DNA from 4 places in the Rhizobium sp. WW_1 genome. Region 4 is predicted to be linked to each of the others. Evidence: predicted binding sites of a transcription regulator. Region 4 holds the regulator's gene; each other region holds the start of a gene.
What was found. The regulator LexA, encoded in region 4, represses DNA repair genes until DNA is damaged. The targets are predictions, from matches to a motif close to TGTTCNNNNTGTGTTCNG.
Positions count from the first base shown of each region.

Region 1 (7,803 bases), on a different contig from region 4:
CTATCGGCCATTGTCGCCGTGCTCGTGCTTGTCGCCATCGCGCTGCTCGTTCCGCCGCTCCCGGTCAAGAGCTCCGGTGGGCTCGGCGACCTCTATCGGGTCTTCAAGAACCCCATGGTTCGGTTCGGCCTCGTCGGGATTTTCCTATCGTTCGTCGGTCAGTTTGCCGGCTACACTTATATCGCGCCGTTTCTCTTGAAGATCGTACGCGTCGACCCTCCGACGGTCAGCGCAGTCCTGTTCGGATTTGGACTAGTTGGCGTCGCAGGCAACATTCTCGGCGGCTGGGCGGTTGGAAAGAGCCTGCGATGGGCGACCGCCGGTACCCTGACGCTTCTTGGTACTTCGGTGCTATTGCTGATATTGCTCGGTTCCTACCCCGCTGCGGCAATTCCACTGATCCTCGTTTGGGGGCTCGGCTTCGGGATGCAGCCGATCGTCATACAGAACTGGATGTTCAATGCTGCGCCCGATCAATTGGAAGGCGTACAGGCGATACTGGTTTCAGCAGCCCAGACTTCGATCGGAAGCGGTGCCCTCATCGGTGGCCTCCTCTTCGACCAGTTGGGCCTGAAGGCCGCTTTTGCCGCTGCCGCCGTTACGGCATTTCTGACGGCCGCCATGTTCGCTGCCCTGAAGCCGTCGGCAGCCGGCCGGTAGCTGCCGAAAGCGACCCAACCGCCATCGCCAGCAGACATGCGGCCCGGAACCTTGATCTTCGGGCCGCGCAGCCACCTTATTCAGTGCGCTTGCCATCCCTTCGATGACCAGTCAGCAGCACCAATTGAGGAAGCTCGAAAATTAGCGAGGACAGGCCGTCACCGGCCCTGTTTCGAGGCTCCTCTATTCTGTCACATCCTTGTCATCAAATGCGCCGACACCTCATGCCTAATCAGGAGCGGGTATCGACATGGATTATTTCAGACGTTTCAACTTTCTGTTCGCAACGCCAACCTTCGACAGCGAGGATCTGGAAGGCGCCCGCTACAATCAGATCATCAAGGAAATCGAACGCTCCGGCTTTGAAGTGGTGCGGGCCCGCAATCTCGAAGACGCCGAGATCGCCGTCCAGACGGATGCCGCCATCGGCTGCATGCTGGTCGACTGGGGCAAGAAGGGGCTTGAGGGCAAGACGGCCTCCCTCATCAACCTGATGCGCCGACGCGGCCTCGAGTTTCCGATCATCCTCTTGATCCGGCGCAAGCGCTTCGAGGACGTGCCGGTCGAAGTGCTCGATTTCATCGATGGCTATGTCTTCCTGTCCGAGGAAACGCCGGCCTTCATCGCGAAAAGCCTTATCAGCCGGTTGAAGCAATATGCCGAGACGCTGAAGACGCCGTTCTTCGGCGCGCTGGTCGACTATGCGGAAGAAGGCAATCATCTTTGGACGTGCCCCGGCCACAATGGCGGCATCTTCTACAGCCGAAGCCCCATCGGGCGGGTCTTCATGGAGCATCTCGGCGAAGCGGTGTTCCGCGACGACCTCGACAATTCCGTGCTCGATCTCGGCGATCTGCTGACCCATGAGGGGCCGGCACTCGCCGCACAAAAGGAGGCGGCCAAGATTTTTGGCGCCGAAAAGACCTATTTTGTTCTGAACGGTACCTCCACCTCAAACAAGGTCGCTTTGTCAGCTCTCGTCACCGATGGCGACCTGGTGCTGTTCGACCGTAACAACCACAAGGCCGCCCATCACGGCGCCCTGATGATATCAGGCGGCATTCCGGTCTACCTGCCGACCATACGCAACGTCTATGGCCTGATCGGCCCGATGGATTTCGCGACCATGGACGAGGACACTCTGAGAGAGCACATCCGTACCCATCCGCTGGTGAAAGACCCCGAAGCCTACAAGAAGCCACGCCCGTTCCGCGTCGCCGTCGTGGAGCAGTGCACCTATGACGGCACCATCCACAATGCCGAGATGATCCTCAAGCGCATCGGCCATCTCTGCGACTACATCCTCTTCGACGAGGCATGGGCGGGCTTCATGAAGTTCCACCCGCTCTATGCCGGACGCTTCGCCATGGGGCTTGCCGATCTCGGCCCGGATGCGCCCGGCATCATCGCCACGCAATCCACCCATAAGCAGCTGGCAAGCTTCTCGCAGGCCTCGCAGATCCACATGAAGGACCGGCATATCACCGGTCAGAAACGCCGCGTCGAGCACCGCCGCTTCAACGAAAGCTTCATGCAGCACGCCTCGACCTCGCCCTTTTATCCGCTCTTTGCCTCGCTCGATGTCGGTGCGCAGATGATGAAGGGCCGCTCGGGCGAAGTGCTCTGGGACGACACGATCCGCCTCGGCATCGAGCTGCGCAAGAAGATCCGCGCCGTTCGCCGCGAATTCGAGGAGAAGGAGCATCGCCCGGAACGCCGCTGGTTCTTCGAACCTTTCGTGCCGGATCGCGTCGCGATCCCGGACGTGTCGAGCCCCGGCGCCGTGCATGACGTGCCTTGGGAGAGCGTCGCCACCGACCAGCTCGCCACCAATCCGGCCTTCTGGCATCTGACGCCCGGCGCGACATGGCACGGCTTTTCGGGGATGGAGCCCGGCTTTGCCATGACGGACCCGAACAAGCTCACCCTGCTCACCCCCGGCTTCGACCGGGCGACGGGGCAATACACCGAGCACGGCATTCCCGCGCCCGTGGTCGCGCAATATCTGCGCGAAAACCGCATCGTCGCGGAGAAGAACGACCTCAATTCGCTGCTCTTCCTGCTGACACCGGGCGTCGAGGCGAGCAAGGCCGGCACGCTGATCAGCGGGCTGGTCGCCTTCAAGAAACTCCATGACGACAACGCGCTGCTGGAGGAGGCAATTCCGGAATTCTATCGGCGCCGGCCGGGCCGCTATGCGGGCGTGCGGCTTCGCGACCTCTGCATGGAAATGCACAAGTTCTTTCGCCAGGCCGATGTCAGCGCACTCCAGGCCAAGCAGTTTTCCGCCGATCATCTGCCGCCGATCGCAATGTCGCCCCATGATGCCGCGCGCTGCCTGGTACGCAACGATGTGGATTATCTGCCGATCGACGAGATTGCCGGCCGCATCGCAACGACGCCATTCGTTGTCTACCCGCCAGGGATCGCGACCATCGTGCCCGGCGAGCGGCTGACGGAAAGAGCAAAGCCGATGATCGACTATCTCAAGATGTTTGAAACCTGCTTCAATACCTTCCCCGGTTTCGAGGTGGAGATTCAAGGACTCTATCGCGAAGTCGATGCATCAGGCAGAATCAGGCTCTATACCTACGTCGTCGCGGAATAGAGCAATTCCAGAAAAACTGCGCAGCGGTTTTCCGTCCGGAATTGCTAGATAACAAAGAGGTAGAGCGGTTCAGAGATTCCGTGAAGAGCTGAACCGCTCCAGGCTTGAAAATCAGGTTCGATCATGAAGCAGGATAAAACAATCGTCGTTCGCCCATCCCGGGAGAGCGATGTCGACGCCATGTTGGCAATCTATCGCCGCCACATTCATCGCGGCGTCGAAGCCGGGGTTGACGATAGCGACACGCCGCAACCCGACGATCTACGCGAGCGTCGCAAGAATCTAAAGGATCGGCGCTTTCCGCATGTCGTTGCGATCGAGGGCGAGAAGGTCGTGGGCTATGCCTATGTCGTGCTGTTCCGCAAGCGCCCAGCCTATCGCTACACCGTCAAACACTCGATCTATGTGCATCACGACCATATCGGCCAGGGCGTCGGCAGCCTGCTCATGCGCGGGCTGATCGACGCCTGCGCAGCGGCCGGCTTCCGACAGATGATCGGCTATATCGACGCCGACAATGCGGCTTCGCTTGCCCTGCACGAACGCTTCAGCTTCGTTCGTGTCGGCCTTTTGCCGGCCGTTGCCTATCGCTACGGCCGTTGGGCTGACACGGTGATGGTCCAGCGCTCACTCGGCCCCGGCGCAACCACGCAGCCGCCTCCGCCACCGCTCTCCACCCGCTGAAACCGAGCGAGTTGCTGCAAGCCGCGCGTATGTCGATAACGGCGAACTGGTGCCTTCTGCCGCCACGAAGACCCGTGCTTATCTTGTGCGCGGCATCGCAGCGAGCCTGAAACCCAGCACGAAATCCACGACCTTGGACGAGGACATCTCGCAGGGCTTGAGGGCAATCTTCGTTCCGGAAAGCACATAGAGATTGAAGCTGATGATGTCGGTGCCGCCGAGTTCCTCGCCGTAGAGCCAGACCCGTTTCTCATCGGCGGACCGCTTGACGGTCACACCCCAGGCCTGCTCCAGAAAGCGCCCCTCCGCATAGCCCTCGGGCAGCTCTGCAAGCGCATTTTCGAATTCAGCCAAGCCGCCGGACCGCAACTTTGGCGTGTCGTCCCTCATGGAGCCAGGCATTCGTCGCATATGCCGCAACCGTCCTCATCCATCTTCCTGGCCGATCGCACCTTTCGACAGCACAGACACGCGGTACCGTCTGCTCGCGATTCCTCGTCGCGCTCGGGCGGGAGAATCTCCATAAGCAGGTCGGAAACTGGATTGATTGCGATTTGGCCCATCATGAGGCTCCGTATTGGGGGACGGACAAGAGATAGGAAGCCTCGACCGCATCTCAAGGTGGCGTTTGCAGCAAGACTGGCACGGGATGCCTTCTTGGGCTTTCTCAGGCATGACGACAGAGCCGGTTTGATATCGTCATCAAGGATGATATGTTCTGCATTTGTTTCGGCAGCTACAGATGAAGAGCCGTGCTGAACTTGCAGTTTGATGACCGAGTCCGCCATGAACGACATGAGCCCCAGCCCCATACGAAAGATCATCCATGTGGACATGGATGCGTTCTATGCTTCGGTCGAGCAGCGGGACAATCCCGAACTGCGGGGCAAGCCGCTTGCCGTCGGTGGGTCTGCGGCACGCGGCGTGGTCGCGGCGGCAAGTTATGAAGCCCGCGCCTTCGGCGTTCACTCGGCGATGCCATCGGTCACGGCAAAGCGGAAATGCCCCGACCTGATTTTCGTGCCGCCGCGCTTCGACGTCTACCGGGCTGTATCGCAGCAGATCCGGGAGATCTTCGCCGAATATACTTCGATGATCGAGCCACTATCGCTGGACGAAGCCTATCTCGATGTCACCCAGAATCTGAAGGGCATGGAGATCGCCACCGAGATCGCTTTGGAGATCCGAACCAAGATCAGGCAGGTCACCGGGCTCAATGCTTCGGCTGGCATTTCCTATAACAAGTTCCTCGCCAAGATGGCGAGCGACCTGAACAAGCCGAATGGCCAGGCGGTCATCACGCCGAAGAATGGGCCGGCCTTCGTCGAAACGCTTCCCGTCAAGAAGTTCCATGGCGTCGGGCCCGCGACCGCCGAGCGCATGCACAAATACGGGATCGAAACCGGGCTTGATCTGAAATCTAAGTCCCTCGCCTTCCTGCAGGAGCATTTCGGAAAGGCAGGGCCTTACTTCTACGGCATCGCCCGCGGTATCGACGAGCGCCAGGTAAAACCCGACAGGGTTCGCAAATCCATAGGCGCGGAAGATACATTCACGCAGGACATAGACGACCTCGAACTGGCGACGGCGGAGCTGCGGCCACTCGCGCAGAAAGTCTGGCGCTACTGCGAGACCGGCGGCATCAGCGCCAAGACGGTGACCGTGAAGATCAAATACTCCGACTTTACCCAGGCAACACGCAGCCGGACAAGTGCCCATCCGGTCGCCGACGCAAGCGATGTTCTCGCAATAGCATCCGCGCTTCTAGCAACCGTCCATCCATTTGTGCGGCCTATCCGGCTGCTTGGTATCACGCTCTCGTCTCTGACGAACGAAGATGCCGATAATGGTCAGCCGCAGTCCCAGCTCGACCTGGGTATTTGAGAAGGCCGACCTCCCTCCGATCGATCACGATAACGACCCTGATCTCTCTACCCTGGGCGAACGAGAATGCTAGACCTTTTCCTTAGCCGAAGGTAAAGGCATAAGCCTCGGCGCCTGGATCGAGGAACTTGATCTCGAATGTGTGATCCGACACCGGGCCGCTCGCACGCACGAGCTGATAGAGCCTTTGCCCCGTCACCACCCCACTACCGTCTGCGTCGGTATCGACGCCGTGGCTGTCGCCGGGCGGCTTGCCATCGACGGTGATCTGGAAGCGAACGGGTTTTCCGTCCGCCGATGGCCCAAGCACCAGATGCAGGTCGCGGGCATGGAAGCGATAATAGAGCCGACTATCGGCAGCGTTCGAAGTCGCTTCCTGCGGGCCGACGGTCCAGTTACCGGCAAGACCCCATTCGTTGAGTTTCGGCATTGCCGCGACATAGTCGTGAGCGGCGTCGTTCACGGTGCCGGCATCATCCGCAAAATTCTGCGAGCGCAGATAACCGACATAGGTTTCCGGCGATTGTACATCGGCCTCGTTGGAGGCGGCCTCCGCGCCCGTCGCCTTCACGGCCACGATGTCGCTCGCGACATTGCTCTTACCCGCTTCGGCGAGCAGTTGCTGGATCACCCTTTCGGACTGATCGTAATCGCCTTCGCCGAAATGATGGTGGCGCACCTGCCCCTGCGCATCGATGAAATAATGGGCGGGCCAATATTCATTGTCGAAGGCGCGCCAGATCGCATAGTTGTTGTCAATCGCAACCGGGTAGGTAATGCCGAGATCGGCGATTGCCTTTTTCACATTGTCGACGTTCTTTTCAAAGGCAAATTCGGGTGCATGCACACCGATGACGACAAGGCCCTGATCCCTATATTTCTGCGCCCAAGCTTCGACATAGGGGATGACGCGCAGGCAATTGATGCAGGAATAGGTCCAGAAGTCGACGAGGACGACCTTGCCTTTCAGGCCGGCCGCCGTAAGCGGCGGCGAATTCAGCCATTGCACCGCACCATTGAGCGAGGGAATGGGCCCTTCGACCGGCAATTGCGCGGCGGCAGGCTTTTGCGTCATCACCATCGCCATGGAATCGCCACCGGCGGCTCCTTCCGGCTTTGCGCTCATCATCGCCTGGTTTGTCGCGCTCATCATCGCGCCGCCATCATTCTTCATAACGACCGATGACGGCTTGTTCGGGGCCTGAGCTTTGAAACGGTCGACCAGGTTCTGCTCAAGCGATGCTGTGCTTGCGAGCGACGCCTGCGTCAAAAGACCTGTATCGAGCCCCATCGCAATCGCGACGACTGCGGCAAGCACGGCAACACCGACGCCGCGGCGCAGCCACTCGCCGATCCCAAGCGATTGCTTCATCGCCAGGTAGACGCGGCCGCCGATCAGAAGAGCAAGTGCAAGCGATGTCGCCGCGCCCAGCGCATAGGCGAGCAGCAGCAGCGTCGTGCCGACGCTTGCGCCCTGCAGCGCCGCCCCCGTCAGGATGAGACCAAGCACGGGGCCGGCACAAGGCGCCCAAAGCAGACCGGTCGCCACACCGAGCAGCAACGACGCGGCAATCGCCGAGCCGCCGCTCCGGCTTGCGCGGTCGGCCGACTGCGACAACCGCGCGCCAAGTGACACGAGAGGACGTGTCAGACGATCGGAAAGGGACGGAAAGAGGAGAATGATCCCGAAGAGCGCAAGCAGCGCCATCGCGGCGTAGCGCCCATATTCGTTGGCCGCAACAGCCCAGCCGCCGCCGAAGGCGGCAAGCGTTGCAACGGCGGCAAAGGTCGCCGCCATGCCGATCAGCATCGGCAACGTGCTGCGCAGGAAGGGCTGGCCCGCGCGTGCGAAGACGAATGGCAGGACGGGCAGGATGCAGGGGCTGACGATCGTCAGAACGCCGCCAAGATAGGCAAGAATAAACAGAAGCATCGGTCGGTCTCTGATCGCTTAGGCCGCAGCCCTA
Region 1 covers NZ_RAIN01000018.1:46,487-54,289, reverse strand. The annotation lists gene BJ928_RS31975 (MFS transporter) at 1-660, shown strand, start outside; gene BJ928_RS31970 (Orn/Lys/Arg decarboxylase N-terminal domain-containing protein) at 911-3,268, shown strand; gene BJ928_RS31965 (GNAT family N-acetyltransferase) at 3,392-3,952, shown strand; gene BJ928_RS31960 (hypothetical protein) at 4,031-4,354, opposite strand; gene dinB (DNA polymerase IV) at 4,739-5,836, shown strand; gene BJ928_RS31945 (cytochrome c biogenesis protein DipZ) at 5,919-7,769, opposite strand; gene msrB (peptide-methionine (R)-S-oxide reductase MsrB) at 7,788-7,803, opposite strand, start outside.
Region 1: a site for LexA is predicted at 4,667-4,684, ahead of dinB (DNA polymerase IV). Genes of this name have one in related genera too.

Region 2 (7,803 bases), on a different contig from region 4:
GGTTCTTCGTGCCGGCGCAGCCACCGCTCTTCGCGAGCTAGATCGGTTCGGCTCATCACCGAACTTCCGAACCGCTCTATCTGACTATTTCAAGCAATTCCGGAACGGAAAACCGCTTCATACTTTTCCCGGAATTGCATCAACGGATCATGGGAGGAAAACATCATGACACGGATCGCATTCATCGGCCTCGGCAATATGGGAGGCCCGATGGCCGCCAATCTCGTGAAGGCCGGTCATGCAGTCACCGGTTTCGACCTCTCGCATGATGTGCTGAAAGCGGCCGAGGCAACGGGCGTGAAGCCCGCCAACGTGCTGACCGAGGCGCTGGCCGATGCCGAAGTGGTGGTGACCATGCTGCCGAAGGGCCAGCATGTCCTCACCGTCTGGACCGACGTGCTGCGCTCCGTGCCCAAGGGAACCTTGCTGATCGACAGCTCCACCATCGACGTCGACAGCGCCCGCAAGGCGCATGCGATGGCGGTCGATGCCGGTTGCCTCTCGCTCGATGCGCCGGTGTCCGGCGGCACGGGTGGCGCTGCGGCTGGAACGCTGACCTTCATGGCCGGTGGCTCCAAGGAGAGCTTTGCGGCGGCAAAACCCCTGCTCGAAGTGATGGGCAAGAAGATTGTCCATTGCGGCGATGCCGGTGCCGGCCAGGCCGCGAAGATCTGCAACAACATGATCCTCGGCATTTCCATGATCGGCGTCTGCGAGGCCTTCGTGCTGGGCGAAAAGCTCGGCCTCTCGCATCAGGCATTGTTCGACGTCGCCTCGACCTCGTCCGGCCAGTGCTGGTCCATCAATACCTATTGCCCGGTGCCCGGCCCCGTGCCGACCTCGCCCGCCAACAACGATTACAAGCCCGGTTTCGCGGCCGCCTTGATGCTCAAGGACCTGCGCTTGTCGCAGGAGGCCGCCTTGTCCAGCGGGGCATCCACGCCTCTGGGGGCGGAGGCGGCGCAGCTCTACGCGCTTTTCGAAAAGCTCGGCAATGGCGGCCGCGATTTTTCGGCGATCATCGAGATGTTTCGCGAGGCGAATTGAGGATGTTTCGCGACAATTGAGTGAGTTGAAAGCTCGGATTGCCCCTCACCCCAGCCCTCTCCCCGCAGGCGGGGAGAGGGGGATTGGTGCCCCAAGCGGCTTCACCTTGAGGGGAGGTCCACTGCTTGATGAGGTCGTCCCCTCGCCCCGCTTGCGGGGAGAGGGCTAGGGTGAGGGGCCAGGTACGGAGAGGCGGCATCGATGAACATGCCTAACCTGCTGATCTCAATCGCCTCAGCTCACCGCCACATGCCCCGCATCCGAGCCCCGACATCGACTCGTACCTCTCGCGCCCGAATGGCGGCTGCGCTTTCAGCCCGCGCTTGCGGCCAGCCGCAAACCTCGAAGAACTGCAAGAGTGTCGCGGGAATGAAGCGTGTGCGCGAGGCAAAGACGTGTTTGTCTCCCTGCGCATGCTGGCCGTGCACGAAGAAGCGCTGCGGGGTGACGAGATCGAGATTGTCCTTGGCCCGCGTCATGGCGACATAGAGCAGCCGTCGCTCCTCTTCGATTTCGGCTGAAGATCCGACGGCGAGATCGGCGGGGATGCAGCCGTCGACGGCGTTGAGGATGAAGACTTTCGTCCATTCCTGGCCCTTGGCGGAATGGATAGTAGACAGGATCAGATAGTCCTCATCGAGCAGCGGCACGCCGGCCTGATCGCTGGTCGCGTCAGGCGGATCGAGCGTCAGTTCGGTAAGGAAACGCTCGCGCGAGCCGTAGCCGGCGGCGATCTGTTCGAGCTGGACGAGATCCGCCTGGCGCGTCGCGGCATCCTCGTGCACCCGCTCCAGATGCGGCTCGTACCATTGCCGAACCAGGCCGATTTCCGCCGGCCAGCCGGCCTTGCCGCTCTTGATCTCCCGCATCGTCTCGACGAAGGCAGTCCAGTCGTCTCCCGTGCGGGGTGGCGGTGGCAGCTCCGTCAGCGCCGTGATCGGGCTTGCCTCTTCGCCGATCTGGTCGAGCACACGTTGCGCCGTGGAGGGGCCGACGCCGGGCAGAAGTTGCATCAGGCGGAAGCCCGCCACGCGGTCGCGCGGGTTCTGGGCAAAGCGAAGCGCCGCCAGCATGTCCTTGACATGGGCGCTGTCGAGAAATTTCAGCCCGCCGAACTTGACGAAGGGAATGTTGCGCCGGGTCAGCTCCACTTCCAGCGGGCCGCTATGGCTCGATGTGCGGAAGAGCACGGCCTGCTGCTTCAGCCTTGCACCGCCCTCGCGATTTTCCAGCACCCGATCGGCGATGTAGCGCGCTTGGTCGGCCTCGTCGCGCACCGTCACCAGCCGCGGACGCTCCGCGCTCTGCCGCTCGGTGCGCAGGTTTTTGGTGAAGCGCTCCGAGGCAAGATCGATCACGGCATTGGCGGCGGCAAGAATCGGCTGCGTCGAACGATAATTGCGGTCGAGCGTGACGATATCGGCCGGTGGCGTGAAGGCTTTCGGGAAATCGAGAATGTTGCGCACGGTCGCGGCGCGGAAGGAGTAGATCGACTGCGCATCATCGCCGACGACGGTCAAGCCTCGGCCATCGGGCTTCAAAGCCAAAAGGATGGAGGATTGCAGCCTGTTGGTATCCTGATACTCGTCGACAAGCACATGATCGAAGCGGCTGCCGATATCCTCGGCGATCAGCGGCTCTTGCAGCATATGCGCCCAGTAGAGCAGCAGGTCGTCGTAATCGAGCACGTTCTGAACCTGCTTTGCTTCGACGTAGGCGGCGAAGAGATCGCGCAGCTGCTGCTCCCACATTGCGCACCAGGGAAAGAAGTCGCGCAGCACGCCATCGAGCGGCGCTTCCGCGTTGACGGAGCGGGAATAGATAGCAAGGCAGGTCGCCTTGGTCGGGAAGCGGCTTTCCGTCTTGGAAAAGCCGAGGTCGTGGCGCGCGAGGTTCATCAGATCGGCGCTGTCTTCGCGGTCGTGGATCGTGAAGGCCGGGTCGATGCCGATCTGCTCGGCATAGTCCCGCAGCAGGCGCGCGCCGATACCGTGGAACGTGCCGGTCCAGGCGAGCGCGTCGGCGGTGATGCCGGCATTCGCTCCCAGTATCTCGCGGCAGATGCGCTCGACACGGCGACCCATCTCGGCTGCGGCGCGGCGTGAGAAGGTCATCAGCAGGATGCGGCGCGGATCGGCGCCTTTGACGATCAGATGCGCGACTCGATGGGCAAGCGTATTGGTCTTGCCGGAACCCGCCCCGGCGATGACGAGCAGCGGCCCGGCAATATGGCCGTCATCGCTCGTGCCATGCTCCACCGCCAGCCGCTGCTCCGGGTTCAGCTTTTCCAGATAGGCAGCGGTCATCGACTCTCCTGGATGCCTCGGGTAGGGGCATGAATGCGCTATACGCGGCGAATCGCCGTCGCGAAACCGAATGGGCGTTCTATGGATGTTCCGAATCGCCAAAGCCTGTCAAGATTCACGCGGTTGGCACGCAGATGTGAGAAGTTGCGCAAAAAACTTATCCGGATTCCGCTTGCTTCGGCTCGAAAAGGACTTTCTTCGTGCTTATGTATCGTTTTGGCGCGCCAATTTGAGTTTTTGGGGTTTCGCAGTGCGTAGAGTGAAGGTTTCAGAACATGAACGAAACGATCGCCACTGGCCTGCGTCTGCCTAGCGGGCTGGTGGCTTTGCCGGATGGGCGTCTGGCGCTTGTCGAAATGGATGCCAGTCGCCGTAATATGACGCTCTATGATGCAGGCGGCGCGTCCCGGGATGTTTTCCGGATCGGCGGCGCTCCGAGCGGGATTGCTCTCGACGGCGATGGATGTTTCTGGGTAGCCGGCGGCCCGGAAGACTCCCTGGTAAGGCTCTCGGCCCAGGGACGGGTCCTTCAGGTGATCGAGGGTAGCGCGGACGGCCCGTTTCTCCATCCCAATGCTCTTGCCTTCGGGCCTGATGGCCTGCTCTACATGACCGATTCCGGGTTTCGCCTCGCCGACCTGCTGGAAGGCGGTCATATCAATCCCGATTTCTTCAAGGCGGCCTATAATGGCTGCGTCTATCAGATCGATCCGGCGGAAGGCCGAGTCATCCGTGTCCTGGCTGCCGGTCTGCTCCTTGCCGGCGGTATTGCCTTCGATGCCGACGGGCTGCTTTATTACAGCGAGACGCTGACCGGAAAAATCTACCGGCAGATTGTCGGCGGGCGGCAGGAAATGTTTGCGCAGTCGATGACGTCGCCGGCTACCAATGTGCTGCGTGGGCCGTCCGATCTGGCTTTCGATCGCAGCGGCACGCTTTATTGCGCCATGTATGGCCTCGGTGAAGTCTGCCTGATCGACACCGAGGGCAAGATGGCCGGCCATATACGCACCAATGGCGCGCGGCCAGGCAATATCGCCTTTACCGTCGATGGCAAGCACTTGCTCGTTAGCGAGCAGGAAAAGGGTGTGGTGGAGAAGATAACGGCGCCTCGTCCGGGCCTGCCGTTGCATATGCCGATCATATCTTGAGGCGCTTCGCGGTCTTTCAGATCCGCTCCATGGCAGCCTAATCGCAAAACTGCCTTGCGTTCTTGCGCCGCCTCTCTTTTGTCCGGCGGGTGGACATGCCCGGAAACCGGGCATGTCCTGTTTCATATAATCGCTGCTTGTTAGGCTGCTGGGATCTGCTTGTCCTTGCCGGACGTGCCGTCCGCCTGCTTGCCATCGTTGGCAGCCGGCTTGGCATGGCGGCGGCGCCAGTCGCCGAGGAAGAGCAGGATCGGCGCTGCGATGAAGATCGACGAGGCGCCGGCGACGAGAATGCCGAACACCATCGGGATTGCGAAGCTGGAGACGGCGCTGCCGCCCCAGATCGCCATCGGCACCAGCGCCAGGAAGGCAGTGGCGTTGGTATAGAGGCTTCGCGCCAGGGTCTCGTTGATCGACCTGTCGATAATCTCACGCAGCGGCATCGACTTGTAGAGCCGCATGTTTTCACGCATGCGGTCATAGACGACGACCTTGTCGTTCACCGAATATCCGACAAGTGTCAGGATCGCGGCGATGGCTGTCAGGTTGAAATCGAGGCCGGTGATCGCGAAGAAGCCGATCGCCTTGGTGACGTCGAGGACCAGCGTGACGATGGCGCCGACCGCGAATGGCCATTCGAACCGCACCCAGATGTAGACGAGCATCGCCAGGCTGGCGATCACGACTGACAGGATGCCGGCCCAGGCAAGCTCGCCCGAGACCTTCGGACCGATGACATCGGTGCCTTCGATGGTCGCGGTCGGGTCGATTTTGACGATTTCCGCCTTGAGCTTCGTTACAGCAGCTGTCTGCGCTTCTTCGCCGCCGTCCTGACGCTGGGCGCGGACAAGCAAGCTGTTGTTGTCGCCGAAGGACTGCAGTGCGATTTCGCCGAGGCCGAGCGTATTCAGGCCCTCGCGGAACGTCGCCAAATCCGCCGCGTCCTTGGTCTTGACCGACATCTGGATGCCGCCGCGGAAATCGACGCCGTAGTTGAGGCCCGGATGGACGAACAGCACCACCGAGGCGATCGACAGGATCGCCGAGACGGTGATGCCGAAGAAGCGAGCCTTCATGAAGTGGATGTGCTTGTCATAGGGGCTGAAGGGGATCAGCGGCCTGATGTTGAGCACCTTCAGCTTGCTGCGACGGGTGATGGCGATCATCACGACGCGCACGAAGGCGACGGAGGTGAACATCGAGATAATAAGGCCGAGACCCATGGTCACGGCAAAGCCGCGAACCGGGCCGGAGCCGAAGTAGAACAGGATGGCGGCGGCGATCAAGGCCGTCATGTTGCCGTCGATGATCGTCGAATAGGCTTTCTTGAAGCCGTTATCGATGGCGGCGAAGGAACCGCGGCCCTTGCGGGTTTCTTCGCGGATGCGTTCGTTGATGAGAACGTTGGCGTCAACCGCAAGGCCGATGCCGAGCACGATACCGGCGATGCCTGGTAGCGTCAGCGTGGCGCCGACCAGCGTCAGGGCCGAGAAGGTCAGGACCGTGTGGATGAGCAGTGCGACATTCGCGAGAATGCCCCAGGTGCCGTAGAGCACGAAGATGAAAGCGGCAACGAGGACGAAGCCGACCAGGCCGCTATAGATGCCTTTCTGGATCGCATCGGCACCGAGGTCGGCGCCGACGGTGCGTTCTTCGATGACGGTCAGCTTCGCAGGCAGGGCGCCGGCCCGTAGCAGGGCTGCAAGCGTGGTGGCGCTGTCGGCGGTGAAGTTGCCGGAGATCTGGCCCGAACCGCCGGTGATCGGCTCGCGGATATTCGGCGCGCTCAGAACCTTGTTGTCGAGGACGATTGCAAAGGGCTTGCCGACGTTTTCGCGTGTGATTTCCGCAAAGCGGTTGGCGCCGGCGCTGTCGAAGCGGAAGGTCACGAGCGGCTCATGCGTGTTCGGGTCGAAGCTGACGCGGGCGTCGGTCAGGCGGTCGCCGGAAAGTTCGATGCGATCGAGAACCGGATAGCTGTTGCCCTGCTCGTCCTTCATGATGGTGACGCCGGGGCCGGGATTGTTCGGATCGACGTTATCGGCGAGCAGGTGGAAGGACATCTTGGCGGTCGAGCCGAGAAGTTCGCGCAGATGCGACGGGTCCTGTGCACCCGGAAGCTGGACGAGAACGCGGTTCGGGCCGACGCGCTGGATGGTCGGCTCGGCGACGCCGACTTGGTCGACGCGCTTGCGGATGACTTCAAGACTCTGCTGCACGGCGGAATCGACGTTGGCGGCAATGCCTGCCTGCGAGAAGGACATCGCGATGGTCGCGCCATTCGGCTTGATGCTGAGATCCGACTGGCCAGCCGAGAGGCCGGATGTGATCGTATTGGCCAGCGTCTGCAGCTGCGTCACCGCGTCACCGCTCTGCGTGGGATCGTTAAGGGTTACGACGATCTGGTCGCCGGTGCGGACGACCGAGCGGGTCTGGATGTTCTTGTCGCGCAGGACGCGGCGTGCGTCCTGCTGCAGCGATTGCAGCCGACCGTTCGTCAGGTCCTTCTCGTCGACTTCGAGGACGAGATAGGAGCCGCCGCGAAGGTCGAGGCCGAGCGAAACCTGGCTATGCGGAAGCCAGGACGGAATCTTGCTGAGAACCGACTGCGGCAGCGCGTTCGGCAATGCAATCAGAAAGCCAATGACGATGATCACTGTATAAAGTGCCACGAGCCATGGTGAAGTACGCATGGGTATTATCCTTGAAATAAGCTTATGCCTACGGTCTGGCCGCCGGCGGACTTAAGGTCTTGTCGGAGATTTAGCGCGTCTGCGCCGATCGCTTAAGCGAAGTCGCTCGGAGGGCCCCGCGCGCGATAGGCGCGGAAGGTCAGGGATTCGAACCGGGCAGCATCGTCCGGACAGTTCGATTGCCAGGAGCTTGCCGGATATCCGAGCGAGGGAAGGGCTGCAAGCGTTGCAGGCCCGATGTCGTGCCATGTCGCCTTCGGCGTCACCAGCCGGTCGGCCACGACGATGCCGCGCACCGGATCGCGCAGCGAAAGGTAGAGCGGCTGGGTGTCCTTGCCCGAAGAGAGGGCATCCGCATCGGCACGCGCGGCAAGGTTGATACCGCCGCCAAGCGCCAAGCCGATATAGGCGAAGAACGCGACGAACAGCGAGGCAATCACGCGCGCTCCGGCGCGGTGCTTCCTGTGATCGCTATCTTCGCTGTCGGCGGCGCCGAATTCGAGCGGGCTCAACGGTCCAAAATGCCTTTATTCGTCTGCCGGCGCGAACGCCGGCGGTTCGGTCATGATATCAGGACGCCTCGCGTCTTCCCACTGCATAATTCCT
Region 2 covers NZ_RAIN01000001.1:965,966-973,768, reverse strand. The annotation lists gene BJ928_RS04605 (enoyl-CoA hydratase/isomerase family protein) at 1-41, shown strand, start outside; gene mmsB (3-hydroxyisobutyrate dehydrogenase) at 166-1,047, shown strand; gene BJ928_RS04595 (ATP-dependent helicase) at 1,287-3,353, opposite strand; gene BJ928_RS04590 (SMP-30/gluconolactonase/LRE family protein) at 3,629-4,504, shown strand; gene secD (protein translocase subunit SecD) at 4,645-7,197, opposite strand; gene BJ928_RS04580 (hypothetical protein) at 7,290-7,709, opposite strand.
Region 2: a site for LexA is predicted at 3,429-3,446, ahead of BJ928_RS04595 (ATP-dependent helicase). Genes of this name have one in related genera too.

Region 3 (7,803 bases), on a different contig from region 4:
GACGCGGCGAGATCGGCTCCTCGACAAGGCCGACGGCCTGATCGAGCCGCAGCAGCAACTGCGCACCGAAACGGCGGGCAAGCGGCGCGCGCGGCGCGGCCAGAAGATCGCCCACCTGCTTCAGGCCCATCTTCTGCAGGGCCGCAACCGTTTCCTCCCCGAGCCGCAAGGACACGACAGGCAGCGGCGCCAAGGCTTCCTCCATGGCTTCGGGAGGAACGATGCGGCTGTCGTCAAAGCGAGCGACGGCCCAGGACAGGCCAGACGCGGAGGAAATGGCGCCGCGCACATCGAGCCCCAGCCGGGAAATCCGGATCAGGATGTCCTCGAGCAGCGCCTCCTCGCCGCCGAAAAGATGGGCACAGCCTGTAATATCGAGAAACAGGCCATCCTTGCCATCGATCGCCACCAGCGGCGTATAGCGGTCGCACCAGTCGGCGATCGCTTCCAGAAGCTTACGGTCCGCCGCCGGGTCCTCCTCGACCACATCGAGATTGGGGCAGATTGCCTTGGCCTCCGCCACGCCCTGACCCGGCTTCAGGCCGATCATTTCAGCCCGCTCGTTGAGCGCGGTCAGTCGCATGGCATTGTTGAGCTTGCCGGCACAGGCGAGCGGCGGGGCTTCAAGCCTGCCTGTCGAACGCCAGGACAGACCCCAGCGCTTGCGCGCGATCCGGTCGGTCGGCAGATGCGGGAAGGTCAGCGCCAGAATGCGCTGCGTATTCCCCGGGAAAGGCAGGGCGTTGAGTGTCGAGGATGGGGGCAAAACGGCGGTCATGGGCATTCCACTCCAGGGTTATGGAAAGGGGCGCCGGGTTGCGACTCTTTTCCAAGGTCAGACGAAAGGCCGGATGACCGATGCTGCCGCCAAGCAGCGATCCATCCGGCAGGGGCCGCGCCTGCGCCGGCGCAGGTTCGACGGAAAAGCGGAAGAGGGCGCTGCTTGCCTCCTCCTCGCCTCCCTGTCGCAACAGAAACAAGGGCCGCCCCGCCGCCTTGGCCCTCAGCGCCAGCCGCCGGCTTTCGGTCAGGCCGAAACGGGCGGGATTCCCGCGCACTTCCAGAATGACGAGAGCAAAGGCGGCACTGCCAAGTGCGGCCTCCGCCACCCAGAGCGCATCGTCCAGCTTGCGCGGCGAGGCCTGCAGGAAAGCCGCAGGCTCCAGCCCGAAATCGCTGACCCCAATGGCATAGGGCAGGCCCGCCTCCATCGTCGCGACCGTGTCACCGATCCACAGGATCGGGGACTTGGACACGACCGCATCCGACGCCTGTGCATGCAGCCGCGCTGCGAGCGCCAAGGCAAAACCACTTGCCGCCCCGGCATCGCGCAGGCCGAGCGAACGGATTTCCGTCAGCGCATCGAGCGGCAGGCCGCCTTGCAGCGCCGCGTCGAGATTATCGACGCCGATCGGAAGGAGTGGCTGTTCAGGCATAGGCTGGGTAGACATCGGCTTCGCAATGCCCACCGTCCCCATCGCCGGCTTGTCTGCCAGCATGTCATGCGCCACTGCTGCCAGTGCCGGGATCGGCCTGCCTTCCAGTCGGGCAATGGTTTCACGCAGGGCAAAAAGCGTTTCCCGCGCCACGGCAGCCTCGGCCATGACGTTCACTCCAGATCGACAATGTTCCTGTTATGTTCTTATGGATTCCAGAGGTCGGAAAAAGAGTCAACACCATTTTATGAGAAAATATTCCTTTGCCTAGAGTCAGATGACTTTCGGTCTGATCGACCAAAAATCTGAATCCGCTCTAAAATCAAAAAGGTAGAGCATGATATCGTCCGAAAACCGCTCAAACACTTTTCGGCATCATGCTCTAATCCGCTCTCGTAAAAGCCGCGCAAAGTCTCTATATGACCAGCCAAGGAAGGAATATTCATGGCTCGCGTCGACCAGAGCGAAGATTGGCGGGACCGCCACTCGCCCTCCATCAGCACATTCGAATCCCTGGCAATGGAGGCTTACAGCCACCTGCCGGACGAATTCCGCTCGCTCACCGGCAACCTCGTCATTCTCATCGAGGATTTCCCGGACGACGAGGTATTCGAGGACATGGCGCTGGAAACGCCCTTCGACCTGCTCGGCCTCTTCGAAGGGCGTGGAATTTCGGAGCGCTTTACCGCCCAGACCGGCGACATGCCCAACAAGATTCGCCTCTATCGCCGGCCAATCATCGATTATTGGGCCGAGAACGACGAAACCCTTGGCGACATCATCACCCACGTCCTGATCCACGAGATCGGCCATCATTTCGGCCTGAGCGACGAGGACATGGAGCGCATCGAGGCGAGCGCCGAAGAAGCGACGGATCGGTGATACCAACCCCGACCGCAAGACGGCCGGGGAGAGGCGAAGAATTTCAGTCCGTGCTTACTGCTCGGAGAGCTTCATATCCGGATCGTAATCCTTGCCGGCCACTTCCTTGACGACGGCCTGGCCGCACTGCATCTGATTGGTCGCGGCATTGAAGGCGTAGGTCGGCGAGCCCGATAGTTCCCAGCCCTTGTTCAACGCCGCAGTCACCTTGTGGCAGAAGGAAGCATCATCGGGTCCGGTGAGGAAGCGGTAGAGTTTCATCAAGGCATCTTTCTTGTTTGACCAGTCAGTGCGACGTCAGGTCTCTATGCGAGACGCTGCGACGGCGCCCGAAGAGCGTTGTTCGATCAGGCGAGCTTTATGAATGAGTCTTTCCGCCTGAACAAGGTGCAGCCGCTCCACCATCCGCCCGCCAAGGTTCACGACATTAAGGGCGTCGGCGCCCGGCTCCGAGAAGGCTGATATGATGGCTTCGGCCTCGGCGATGGCCGCCGCATCCGGGCCGAAATGCAGGTTGGCGGCTTCTATCTGGTTCGGATGGATCAGCATTTTGCCCGAAAAGCCCATGCTGCGGCCCTGGCCGCATTCGGCCTCGAATTCCCCGGCATTCTTGAAATCGTTAAAGACGCTGTCGATGGCCTCGAGCCCGTAGGCGCTGACAGCCAAGATCACTTGCATCAGCCAGGGCACGAGATAGGGGCGGCCGGGCTGCGGCAGGACGCCGGTTTCCTTCCTGAGATCGTTGAGACCGACGACGAAACAATCGAGCTGGCTGCCGGCCGTGCGCCCGGCCTCGGCGATCGCAGCCGCGTTCAAGATGCCGCGCGGCGTCTCGATCATCGCCCAGATGCGCAGGCTTTCCGGCGCATCGGCTTCCGCAAGCCAGTCACCGACGACCATGACATCCTGCGGATCGTCCACCTTCGGCAGCAGCACGGCATCCGGTTCCAGCTCCGCGACCAGCGCCAGGTCCTCGGCACCGAAATTGGAGGAAAGCCCATTGATACGGATAATCCGCTCCTTGCCCGGCAGCGGCGAGGCCGCGAAGAAGGCTCTTAGATTCTCCCGCGCCTCGGCCTTCTTCTCCGGCGAGACGGAATCTTCCAGATCGAAGATGACGGCATCGCAATCGAGGCTCGAAAGCTTGTCCAGCGCTCGACGGTTGATTGCGGGAACGCTCAAGACCGAACGGCGCAGGCGGGCGGGACGGGACGGGGAAAATTCGCTCATTGTGCCGTTTTGCCGCGCTTTTAATCGCCACACAAGTCAACAAAAAGCCATGCTCCTCTTGCAGAGGGAAAAGAAGAGGACCACATTGCTGGGAGTAGAGAGGTCTCGACCATGCAGAATATTCGTTCCCTGTTCATTGCGCTCGCCGGTATCACCGTGTTTGCAGCCATGGCGTTGTTTACCGTTTCGATCACGCTTGCCGTGGGCGGTATCCTCACCGTGCTTATGGCAGCGCGCGCGATTTCGCTGCGCATGAAGCCGGCGCCGGTCCGTGCTAAGGCAAAGACGAACGGCCAGCGCGAAATGCGCATCTGGAACGACGGTCGCGGCACGATCATCGACCTCTGAGGTTGAAAGCAGGACAAGGTGGCTCGCTGTTGCCGGCCACCAGAACCCTTTCGCCGATCATGGTTCGCCCTCAAGGGCAGGGCGACCAAAGCGCTCACTTTTAGAGCATTTCCAAGATTCTCCTTCATTTCGGGCCGGATTTGTTCTATTGGCTGGATAATTCGTGCTTAGACGAGAATGAAGGCAGGACCCCATGGACAAGTTCGTGAAGTTGACCGGCGTCGCAGCGCCCCTCCCGGTCGTCAATGTCGATACCGACATGATCATCCCGAAGGATTATCTGAAGACCATCAAGCGCACCGGCCTCGGCAAGGGGCTCTTCGCTGAAGCCCGCTACAACGAAGACGGCTCGCTGAACGAGGATTTCGTGCTGAACAAGCCGGCCTATCAGAACGCCAAAATCCTGGTCGCCGGCGATAATTTCGGCTGTGGCTCCTCGCGCGAACATGCGCCCTGGGCACTCCTCGACTTCGGTATCCGCTGCGTCATATCCACAAGCTTCGCCGACATCTTCTACAACAACTGCTTCAAGAACGGCATCCTGCCGATCAAGGTCAGCCAGGAAGATCTCGACAAGCTGATGGACGACGCCTCGCGCGGCTCCAACGCCATCCTGACGATTGATCTGGAAAACCTCGAAATCACCGGCCCGGACGGCGGCTCGCTGAAGTTCGAACTCGACGAATTCAAGCGTCACTGCCTGCTGAATGGCCTCGACGATATCGGCCTGACGCTGGAAAAATCCTCCGCGATCGACACCTTCGAAAAGACGAACGCCGCATCTCGCCCCTGGGCTGCCTGATCGGTTTATCGTTATCTCTAAGTGTTTCAAAGCCGGGCCTTACAGCCCGGCTTTTTTCATGCCGAAAACACCCCCTCTCCCCACAAGCGGGGAGAGGGGACCATTCCGCAGTTACGGCACCTCAAAAGCGGAAAACGCAAATCTCTGAAAACAGCTCGACACCATCTTTCCCGTCGGCTGTAATATGATCGACAAGAAGCGGGTCCATATAGGCCTGCCGAGGCTTTTCGGGCCTCTCTCCCACCCCCATTCCTCTCCACACACTGGAGCTTCTCCATGACCTCCCTTCCCATTGTCGGCGCCGCCATGACGCTCGACGACGTCGAAATCCATCGCAACTGGCTGCTCGAAAAGCCGCGTGATCTGGAACTGCAGAGCTTCGTCGAAGCCGAAGTCCTGAACGGCGATTGGGGCCCGCTTGCCGAGCGTGCCCGCAAGCTGCTCGACGGCCATCAGGGCCGCCTCGGCATCCACGGCCCGTTCTGGGGCTTCGTCATCGCCTCGCAGGACCCGGATGTCCGCGCCGTCGTTTCCAAGCGCCTGCTGCAGGCCCTTGACGTCTGCGCCAATATCGGCGCCACGCAGATGGTCATCCATAGCCCCTATACGTCCTGGTCCTACAACAACCTCGACAACAACAGGGGCGAGCGCGAGAAGATCATCGAATATACGCATCAGACGCTGAAGGAAGCGGTCAAGCGCGCCGAAGACATCGGGCTCACGATGGTCATCGAGAATATCGAAGACAAGGACCCGCATATCCGCGTCGGTCTCGCCGACAGCTTCAATTCGCCCGCCGTCGCCGTTTCGATCGACACCGGCCATGCCCATTATGCCCATGGCTACACGGGCGCCCCGCCTGTCGATTACTACGTCCACGCCGCCGGCAACCGCTTGCAGCACGTCCACCTGCAGGATGCGGACGGCTATGCCGACCGCCACTGGAGCCTCGGCGAAGGCAACATCCACTGGCGCGCCGTCTTTGCCGCCCTTGCCAAGCTCAGCAGCAATCCGCGTTTGATCATCGAGATCAAGGACAAGTCGAAGATCCCGGCATCGGCCGCCTACCTCGCTTCGCTCGGCCTGGCCGAGTAAGTGAAACGATCACCCGCCCTCGTGGTTCGAGACGGCCCTTTGGGCCTCCTCACCATGAGGGCTAGTCTCCTCTTTCGGCCCTCAGCTTGCTCCGTCCTTATCCTGAGCCTGTCGAAGGATGAATTTGCCAAGAGATCGAGATGTGTCCTGTGGTTGCGCGGCACCACCTCCGCCCTCATGGTGAGGTGCGAAGCCCGAAGGGTGTAGCCTCGAACCACGAGGGTCGGCCCCTAAATCCCGGTTATTGTCGCGCAGGCCCGCGCCGGGACAACGCCGGCAGCACTTCATAATCCAGCGCAATCAACGCTTCTTTCTTCCGGCGAGACCAGCCTTTGATCTGCCGTTCACGCGCGATCGCATCAACGATACGGTCATAGACTTCATGGAACACCAACTCGACTGGTCGCCGCTTGGTCGTGTAGCCATCATAAATACCCGCATTATGTTCCCACACCCGGGCCTCTATCCCTTGCTTCGTAAGGCCCGTGTAATAGGAACCGTCGCTGCAACGCAGAATGCAGACAGTGACTTCCATGACAGAACTTTCGGTTTAAGATTGCCAAATCTTCTACCATTGGCTGCACTGAGTGATCAATTCTTTTCCGCCGCTTCCAAATCAGGGCCACCTTCGTCCTTCGAGGCTCCGCCTTCGGCTGCGCTCCTCAGGATGAGTGTGGAATTGATTCCGGCGAGCGCAAAAGATCAGCCCTCACCCTGAGGTGGCTCGCAGGCCCTCGAAGAGCGAGGGTGGGTGACGTCGCAAAAGCCCGAAAACCGTACCGTTTCGGCCGCTTCCTCGCTTGAAAAGCCGCATTTGCAGGTCTAAAAACCCCGCAACTTTTTCTTTCGCGGAGGCTTTCCCATGACAGTTCGCAATCTTTTCCTCCTGCCGGGCGACGGTATCGGCCCCGAGGCCATGGGTGAGGTTCGCAAGATCATCGCCTATATGAACGAGGCGAAGGATGCCGGCTTCGTCACGGATGAAGGCCTCGTCGGCGGCAGCGCCTATGATGCGCATGGCGCGGCGATCTCCGATGCCGATATGGCAAAGGCAATGGCCGCCGATGCGGTTCTCTTCGGCGCCGTCGGCGGTCCGAAGTGGGACGATGTTCCCTACGAAGTGCGCCCGGAAGCCGGCTTGCTGCGCCTGCGCAAGGATCTCAAGCTGTTCGCCAACCTGCGTCCGGCCATCTGCTATCCGGCGCTGGCATCGGCTTCGTCGCTGAAGCCGGAGCTGGTCGACGGCCTCGATATCCTGATCATCCGCGAGCTCACCGGCGGCGTCTATTTTGGCGAACCGAAGGAAATCATCGACCTCGGCAACGGCCAGAAGCGCGGCATCGACACCCAGGTCTATGACACCTACGAGATCGAGCGCATCGCCGGCGTCGCCTTTGAACTGGCGCGCACCCGCAACAACCGCGTCTGCTCGATGGAAAAGCGCAACGTCATGAAGTCTGGCGTGCTCTGGAACCAGGTCGTCACCGCGACGCACAAGGAAAAATATGCCGACGTGCAGCTCGAGCATATGCTCGCTGACGCCGGCGGCATGCAGCTCGTCCGCCAACCGAAGCAGTTCGACGTCATCGTCACGGACAACCTGTTCGGCGATATGCTTTCCGACGTCGCGGCCATGCTCACCGGCTCGCTCGGCATGCTGCCGTCTGCCTCGCTCGGCGCACCGAATGCCAAGACCGGCAAGCGCAAGGCGCTTTACGAGCCAGTCCATGGCTCGGCACCCGACATCGCCGGCAAGGGCATCGCCAACCCGATCGCCATGATTGCCTCCTTCGCCATGTGCCTGCGCTACTCCTTCGGCCTCATTGCCGATGCCGACGCGCTGGAAAAGGCGATCGCCAACGTACTCGACAGCGGCATCCGTACCGGCGACATCATGTCGGCTGGCAGCCGCCAGGTCGGCACCGCTGAAATGGGCGACGCTATCCTTGCCGAGTTCAAGGCTCTGTCGGCCTGATCTCCGGCATTGGATCGTCTGATATATTTCACGTG
Region 3 covers NZ_RAIN01000012.1:104,713-112,515, reverse strand. The annotation lists gene BJ928_RS28020 (DNA polymerase Y family protein) at 1-583, opposite strand, end outside; gene BJ928_RS39430 (hypothetical protein) at 624-1,604, opposite strand; gene BJ928_RS28015 (metallopeptidase family protein) at 1,881-2,318, shown strand; gene BJ928_RS28010 (DUF1737 domain-containing protein) at 2,373-2,579, opposite strand; gene BJ928_RS28005 (CoA ester lyase) at 2,616-3,548, opposite strand; gene BJ928_RS28000 (hypothetical protein) at 3,660-3,896, shown strand; gene leuD (3-isopropylmalate dehydratase small subunit) at 4,090-4,698, shown strand; gene BJ928_RS27990 (sugar phosphate isomerase/epimerase family protein) at 4,975-5,793, shown strand; gene BJ928_RS27985 (GIY-YIG nuclease family protein) at 6,035-6,328, opposite strand; gene leuB (3-isopropylmalate dehydrogenase) at 6,656-7,768, shown strand.
Region 3: a site for LexA is predicted at 1,627-1,644, ahead of BJ928_RS28015 (metallopeptidase family protein). Genes of this name have one in related genera too.

Region 4 (7,803 bases):
TAATGACCTGGTCGCCATCCTTCAGCGCCAGCTGCATGCCGACGACGACGGCTTCCTGGCCGATGTAAAGGTGACAGAAGCCGCCGATGAAGCCCATGCCGTAAAGCTGGCCGGCCTTTTCCTCGAAGCGGCGGATCAGGAGCATCTCACGATAAGCCTTGAGCTCCGCATCACGATCGAAATCTGCGATCGGACCGCCATTGGTTTCCTTGGCTGGCCTTGATGCTGTCTTACGGCTGGAAACGGTCGCGTTTTTTCGCGGCGCCATTCAACCCTCCCTGTGTGAGTAGCCTCGTTTTATAATGAGGCGTAACATAGGCAAGATTGTTCGCCACAGCAATGCTATAATTGCATGGCTCGTATTCTTTGCAAGCCATTGATATCGCTTACAAAAATACGATTAACCGAAATCCGGTTAATTGTGGCTATTTATTGAAGATGACGATTTCGTTCGCCTTGGAATAAGTCAGCTGATAGCGCGCGTACTGGTCGAGCATATCCTTGTCCAAAGAGCCGTCGCTGAGCAGCGCGACCTCCTTTTCAAGGTGTTCGCGCTTGGCCACGAGATCAGCCAGTTCCTTGGCGCGGTCGATGCGACGCTGCTCGAAAACCTCGGTCGCCTTCAGGCCGTAATCGCCATGAATGCAATGATAACCGAAGTAGCTCACAAAAGCGATGGTGATGGCGGGAAGGATGAGACGGCCGAACCTTCTCTTCTTATGATATTTTGTCCACATACTCGCTCGTCACGCCCTGGCTTTACGCAACCTCCCCCAAAGCCAATGTCGCCTCGAACAAGATCACATCAAATCAAACACCTAGAGCTAAATTAACCGGCAGAGATTAACCGTCCGTTGACTCTAACTGAGTGGCGCAACAAAAAACCGCGCCCGAAGGCGCGGTTCGATTTCAACGAAGATCATCGTTGCGGATCAGAAGAGATCCGGCGGGATGCTATCAGCCGCGCAGGATGGAGCGGCCGGCGTACTTTGCCTGCGGGCCGAGCGCTTCCTCGATGCGGATGAGCTGGTTGTACTTGGCAAGACGATCCGAGCGCGACAGCGAGCCGGTCTTGATCTGGCCGCAGTTCGTGGCAACGGCGAGATCGGCGATCGTGGAATCTTCCGTTTCACCCGAGCGATGCGACATGACGGCCGTGTAGTTGGCCTTGTGCGCGGTTTCGACGGCGTCGAGGGTTTCGGTCAGCGAACCGATCTGGTTGACCTTGACGAGGATCGAGTTGGCAACGCCCATGCGGATACCGTCGCGCAGGCGGGCGGAGTTGGTAACGAACAGGTCGTCGCCGACGAGCTGGGTCTTCTTGCCGATCAGATCGGTCAGCGTCTTCCAGCCTTCCCAGTCGTCTTCGGCCATACCGTCTTCGATCGAAACGATCGGGTACTTGGCGGCGAGTTCAGCGAGATATTCGGCCATCGCGCCGGATTCCAGCGTGCGTCCCTCGCCTTCGAGAACGTACTTGCCGTCCTTGAAGAATTCGGTCGAAGCGCAATCGAGGCCGAGAGCGATTTCGTCACCCGGCTTGTAGCCAGCCTTTTCGATCGACTTCATGATGAAGTCGAGAGCTGCGGGAGCGCTGGACAGGCCCGGTGCAAAGCCACCTTCGTCACCGACGTTGGTGTTGTGGCCCTGCGATGCCAGTTCCTTCTTCAGAACGTGGAAGATTTCCGAGCCCATGCGGACGGCTTCACGGATGGATTCTGCGCCAACCGGCAGGATCATGAATTCCTGGAAGTCGATCGGGTTGTCGGCGTGAGCGCCGCCGTTGATGATGTTCATCATCGGAACCGGCAGAAGACGGGCATGAGCGCCGCCGACGTAGCGGTAGAGCGGCAGGTTGGCGCTCTGCGCGGCGGCCTTGGCAACGGCGAGCGAAACGCCGAGGATGGCATTGGCGCCGAGACGCGACTTGTTCGGCGTGCCGTCGAGCTCGATCATGATGTTGTCGAGCTGGATCTGGTTTTCTGCATCCATGCCGCCGATGGCATCGAAGATTTCCGAATTGACGGCTTCGACAGCCTTCTCGACACCCTTGCCATGGTAGCGCTTGCCACCATCGCGAAGCTCGACGGCTTCATGCGCGCCGGTCGACGCGCCCGACGGAACCGCCGCGCGGCCCATGCTGCCATCTTCGAGGTAGACATCGACTTCGACAGTCGGATTGCCACGGCTGTCGAGAATCTCGCGGGCGATAATGTCGGTGATTGCGGTCATGATAGCTTCCTGCTCGCTGGTTTATAAATCGATTTAAATCGTCTTAATCGAAGGCGCGGAAATTACAATGGCGATCCGCACCTCGATCTGGCGCTCCCTCAGGCCCGTAACGCAAGTTCATGTCAGCCTGTTGAACGCCGGCTACTTTTCAGGCCTTGGCAATGGCGTCGAAGGCGAGCAGCTTCTCCAGAAGCCGCGGCATGTCCTTCAGATAAACCATGTTCGGGCCGTCGGACGGCGCATTGTCCGGATCTTCATGCGTCTCGACGAAAAGGCCGGCGACGCCGACGGCAACGGCAGCCCGCGCCAGCGTCTCGACGAATCGGCGATCGCCGCCGGTTGAGCCGCCCTGGCCGCCGGGTTGCTGCACCGAATGGGTCGCATCGAAAACAACCGGCGCGCCCATCGCCGCCATGATCGGCAGCGAGCGCATGTCGGAAACAAGCGTGTTATAGCCGAAGGAGGCGCCGCGCTCGCAAAGAAGAATGTTCGGATTGCCGCTCTCGTTCAGCTTGGCAAGCACGTTCTTCATGTCCCAGGGCGCGAGGAACTGTCCCTTCTTGACGTTGACGACGCGGCCGGTCTTGGCAGCGGCAACCAAAAGGTCGGTCTGGCGCGAGAGGAAAGCCGGGATCTGCAGGATATCGACCGTCTTGGCGACTATCGCGCACTGCTCTTCCGTGTGGATATCAGTCAGGACCGGAAAGCCGTATTCCTTTTTCAGATCGGCAAAGACTTCCATGGATTTTTCGAGGCCGATCCCGCGCTTGCCCGACAGCGAGGTACGGTTGGCCTTATCATAGGACGACTTGTAGACGAGGTCGATGCCGAGTTTGCCGCAAAGTTCCTTGAGGACGCCGGCGACCATGAAAGCATGGTCGCGGCTCTCCATCTGGCAGGGGCCGGCAATCAGCGAAAGCTTGGCGTTATTGGAGAACAGGACCTTGGAGGCGCCCTCGCCGACGGTCACTTCGGAATTCGTGCTCATACTATCTCCTCGAAGGCGAACAGTGCGCCCTCACCGGGCGCCAGCCTTGCCAATAGACGATTGTTCTTACGCGTGTAGGTGACGCCGTTAGCAGCGAAATGCGACGATGTCACGGAAAGATCGCGCGTTTTGAAAAGGATTGCGCGCGCCCTGAGCCCAGGATCGCTGGTGCGACACGGCAAATCATAAAATACCTCCATGCCCTCCGGCGTCAAAATCTCCAGATCCGCATTGGCCACCCTGACCGTCAAGCCGAACGAATGCTCCATTATCCGCGGGCCGCCAGCAACCTCTTCAAAGAAGCTGCGATAAGCCGCCGGCTTTGGCGCGCAAAGCGCTACCCGCGCGATGCCTGTCACGCCATTCTTATGGTGTTCGAGCACGCTGCGGTCAGCCGGCAAGGCATTGATACGCTGACAGCAGAAGGCGAGGAAGTCCGGCGCGCGCAGATCGGCAGCAAAAGCGAGACGAAAGCCGGCCGTCGTTTCGGTTCCGTCCGGCATCTTCATAGGTCGGGAAAAATCCAGCATTTGCCCCGCCGAAATGGCTGCCGCCCTGAAACGCTCGTCATCAGCAACGGCATCATCCGTGCCGAACACCACAGCCGAGAAGCCATCCTGACCAACCCGGAAGCGGTAGGCCTGGTCACGGGCGACGAAGACATTCCCGTCGACGATACTCGTCTCGCATTGTTCCGGAGACGCCACGCCGAGTGGCTCGAGATAGGTCTTGTCGGCAAGGAAGACGCAGGCGTTTTCGGTGCCGAAAGGATGGCGCGCCTCCGGAGCCACCGTGAAACCGAGCTTGCCGAGGCGCTCGCGCGCAAGCGCTATGTTCACGGCCGGCAGCACGAGATGATCCAGCGGATGCGGGGACGAAGTCATGGCTCCTCCTGTATGCCTGCGGCAGCAGATTTGCGCCGATCCCTAGCGCAATTCAAGATGGGCACACGAAGCTTTTCAGGACTTCGCCAGCGGAAGACGATCTCGCAAACGTGAGGACTGATTCTGCCTCATAGCCAGCTTCAGCAGTATCACATGTCACTGCTTCGTATCCTAAACATAGCGGCCGCATTACAAAAGGCTGCCAGTTGACAGAACAGCATTTCCCATATTTTCCGATAGTTTAGCGTGGATATAACGCTTTGATCCCTTCAGCCGGTCCATTCGCAAGTCGTAATTATTTAATCGACGCAACAAGGCTTTACCGAAATTTAAGTACTTGCGGAACACATATGGAACATATAGTGTCCGTTCTGGATTTGTTTCACCGTTTTTCTTGATTCTGGGGTTCCAAGACGATGTTGACGCGCAAGCAGCAGGAACTGCTTCTCTTCATTCACGAACGCATGAAGGAGTCCGGTGTTCCGCCATCTTTCGACGAGATGAAGGACGCACTGGATCTGGCCTCCAAATCCGGCATTCACCGTCTGATCACGGCGCTGGAGGAGCGAGGCTTCATCCGCCGGCTGCCGAACCGGGCGAGAGCGCTCGAAGTCATCAAACTGCCGGATGCCTATAATCCCAGCTTGCAGCCGCGCCGTGGCTTTTCACCGAGCGTCATCGAAGGCAGTCTCGGCAAGCCTCAGCCTGTGGCTCCACCCGCCCCGCCGAAAGTGGCAAATGACGATCACAATGGTTCGGCGTCCGTGCCGGTCATGGGTCGCATCGCCGCCGGCGTGCCGATTTCCGCGATCCAGAACAATACGCACGATATTACCGTTCCGGCCGACATGCTCGGCTCGGGAGAGCATTATGCGCTTGAAGTGCGCGGCGATTCGATGATCGATGCCGGAATTTTCGACGGCGATACGGTCATTATCCGCAATTCGACGACGGCCAATCCCGGCGATATCGTCGTGGCGCTCGTCGATGACGAAGAGGCGACGCTGAAGCGCTTCCGCCGCAAGGGCGCCTCGATCGCGCTGGAAGCCGCCAATCCCGCCTATGAAACGCGCATCTTCGGGCCGGATCGCGTCAAGGTCCAGGGCAAGCTCGTCGGCCTTATTCGTCGCTATCACTGACCGGTGATGCCGATATGACTGGCGCGTCGAATTTTCCAGTGCGCCAGTCGTAAGTTCGATGCCGGGTCCATGGTCTCTGCGGATTGTCGAAGGCGGTGGAGATATTGGGCTTATCTGCGTCGAGTGCCATTTCGAGCGATCCCGTTCGCCGCAATGTTGCGCCGGTGATGAGCGTCGCTCCGGAGCGGCAGCGATCCAGCCGCAACCGGATTGGTGTCACGACAATGTTTGCGGTATCGCAGGCTGACGGCAGATAGGCTGCATTCTCTATAGTGATCAAGAAGGCGCCATTGTCGAGCATGGCCACGCACCATGCGCCTTTCTGGCAGGCGAAGCTTCCCTGCATCGTTCGGTCGAGCGCTGCCTCCATTGCCTTGCGGACGACGTTCTGTTCTTCGCTGCTTAACCTCCTGCCGCGATCTGCCTTGCTGAGTTGCGGCAGCCTGCTGTCGGCCGGAAGCATGGTCGGCGGCTGATGCTCTGCCGCGGCCAATGCCTTTTGCCATTGCTCGAAGATGAATGCTTGCGGCCTCTCGCGATTGGTAGCGAGAATGTCGTCCTGCCGCAGCGCCACCAGCATGCCATCTTCGGAAATCATCAGGTCCGGCTTCGGCACGCCGCTCCCGAATGCTGCCACACCAACGGACGAAAGCAACAAGAGGAAGCCAAGGTGGCGAAGCCGCGTCCGCAATATGCTCATGACCAGGAAGCCGACGATGAATGTCGGCATCAACCAGGCGGGCTGACGGCCGAAGGTGATATCGCCGCCCCAGCCGGCGACGGTTTTCGCGATCGCGATGACGAGTTCCAGTCCCTCTCCGGTCACCTTCCAGAAAGGTCCGTCGAGACCGAGTGGCATGAGCATCATTGCCGCCATGCCGAATGGCATGACGATGAAGGAGACAACTGGCATGGCCGCCAGATTGGCGGCAAGACCATATGTCGCCAACCGGTGAAAATGCTCGATCGAGAAGATGGCCGTCGATGCGCCACCGATAAACGAGGTCGACATCACCCCTCCGAAGAAACGCGCGACGAACAGCAGTGGGCTTAACACGCGGATCTTCGGCAGGACGCTTTCGCGATGCCGCCGCCGCTTCCACAGCGAGTAGCCCGACACCAGCGCCAGCGTCGCGGCATAGGACATCTGGAAGCTCGGGCCGAGCACCTGCGACGGCGAGAGAACAAGAATGACGATCGCCGATAACGCGACATTGCGCAGACTGAGGGACGGCCGATCGAAGAGCACGGCCACGAGCATGATCGCCATCATGATGAAAGCGCGCTCGGCGGATACGCCAAAACCGGAGATAAGGTAGTAGGCCGTCACCGTCAGGAGCGCGCCGAAGGCCGCAAATTTCTTGGTCGGCCATGCCTGCGCTACACCCGGAAACAGGCTGAAGAGGTAGCGCAGGCCAACGTAGAAGATGCCGGCTGACAGCGCCATGTTCAGGCCGGAAATCGCAATGATGTGGGTCAGACCGGCAATTCTCAGCGCCTCGGTCGTATCCTTGGAGATCGCGCGTCTCTCATCGGTGACAAGCGCCGCTGCGAAGGCGCCGGTATCTCCCGGCAAGGTTTGCCTTATCCTGTCGCCTATGCCGTTGCGCAGGCCGGCAAGCCAGATATCGGCGGTATCGATCAGCGAGCCCGCAGTATTGTCACCGGCTGGAGATATCAGCTTGGGCGTACCATAGGCAAAACCATTGGCGCCAATACCGTTGAAGTAGGAACTGAAGGCGAAATCGTTGAGGCCGGGCAAGGCTGGTCCGGCCGGAGGCGTCAGCCGCGCCCTGCCCTGGATACGATCGCCAAGCGCGAACGGCTCCGCCTGCTTGCGCACGAAGATCGTCACCCGCTCCGGCGTTCGGCGAATGGTCGGCTTTTCCGTTGCCTCGACGCGGACGACATAGCGCCAGCGGCCATTGTCGTAGGATTCCCGTCGCTCGACCTGACCGATCACGGTCGTCGTCACGGCCGAATCGAGCATGATGGTGGAAACCCGCCAGCTTTCGAATTGCGCCAACGCCATGCCCAAGCAAAGAAGCGTTCCGGCGAAAAGCAGGTGGCGCAGCAGCCTGCCCGCCTCGCGCATGAGCAGACGGGCACCCGCGAAGATCAGCAGGCCCGCAAGAATGGCCTGCGGCGGCGGATCGCTTCCAGCCTTGAACCAGATGATCGCGCCGAGGCCCATATAGATCGGCGCAAGCAGAATAGCGCGGCCGTGGGCAGCCTCCTCTTCGATCAGTGTCAGGATGCCCAGCCGAATGCGACTCGACAGTCGCAGCAACCGGGCCGTCAGCCGCGTCTGATCTTGAGTCCGTCTGTGTCGCCGCGCCTCGGTGCGATCGGCAATCGTGGCAATAACAGGGCGAGGCTGCGAGAGCGCAGCATCGTCCCCTTCATCCTTTTGCTGCTCGGATGCCTCCAAATTAGGCACGCGCTGCCGCCCCCACGCAAAACCACAGCTTTCGCGCGATTTTTGCCGTCACCACACAGTGAATTCAACCGAAATCGGCATGGGCAGAGCTAAATTGAGCCGGTTTCGCCGCGTAGCATA
Region 4 covers NZ_RAIN01000010.1:179,086-186,888, forward strand. The annotation lists gene pdhA (pyruvate dehydrogenase (acetyl-transferring) E1 component subunit alpha) at 1-268, opposite strand, end outside; gene BJ928_RS26395 (septum formation initiator family protein) at 426-737, opposite strand; gene eno (phosphopyruvate hydratase) at 958-2,232, opposite strand; gene kdsA (3-deoxy-8-phosphooctulonate synthase) at 2,381-3,220, opposite strand; gene BJ928_RS26410 (VOC family protein) at 3,217-4,104, opposite strand; gene lexA (transcriptional repressor LexA) at 4,521-5,243, shown strand; gene BJ928_RS26420 (ComEC/Rec2 family competence protein) at 5,224-7,674, opposite strand.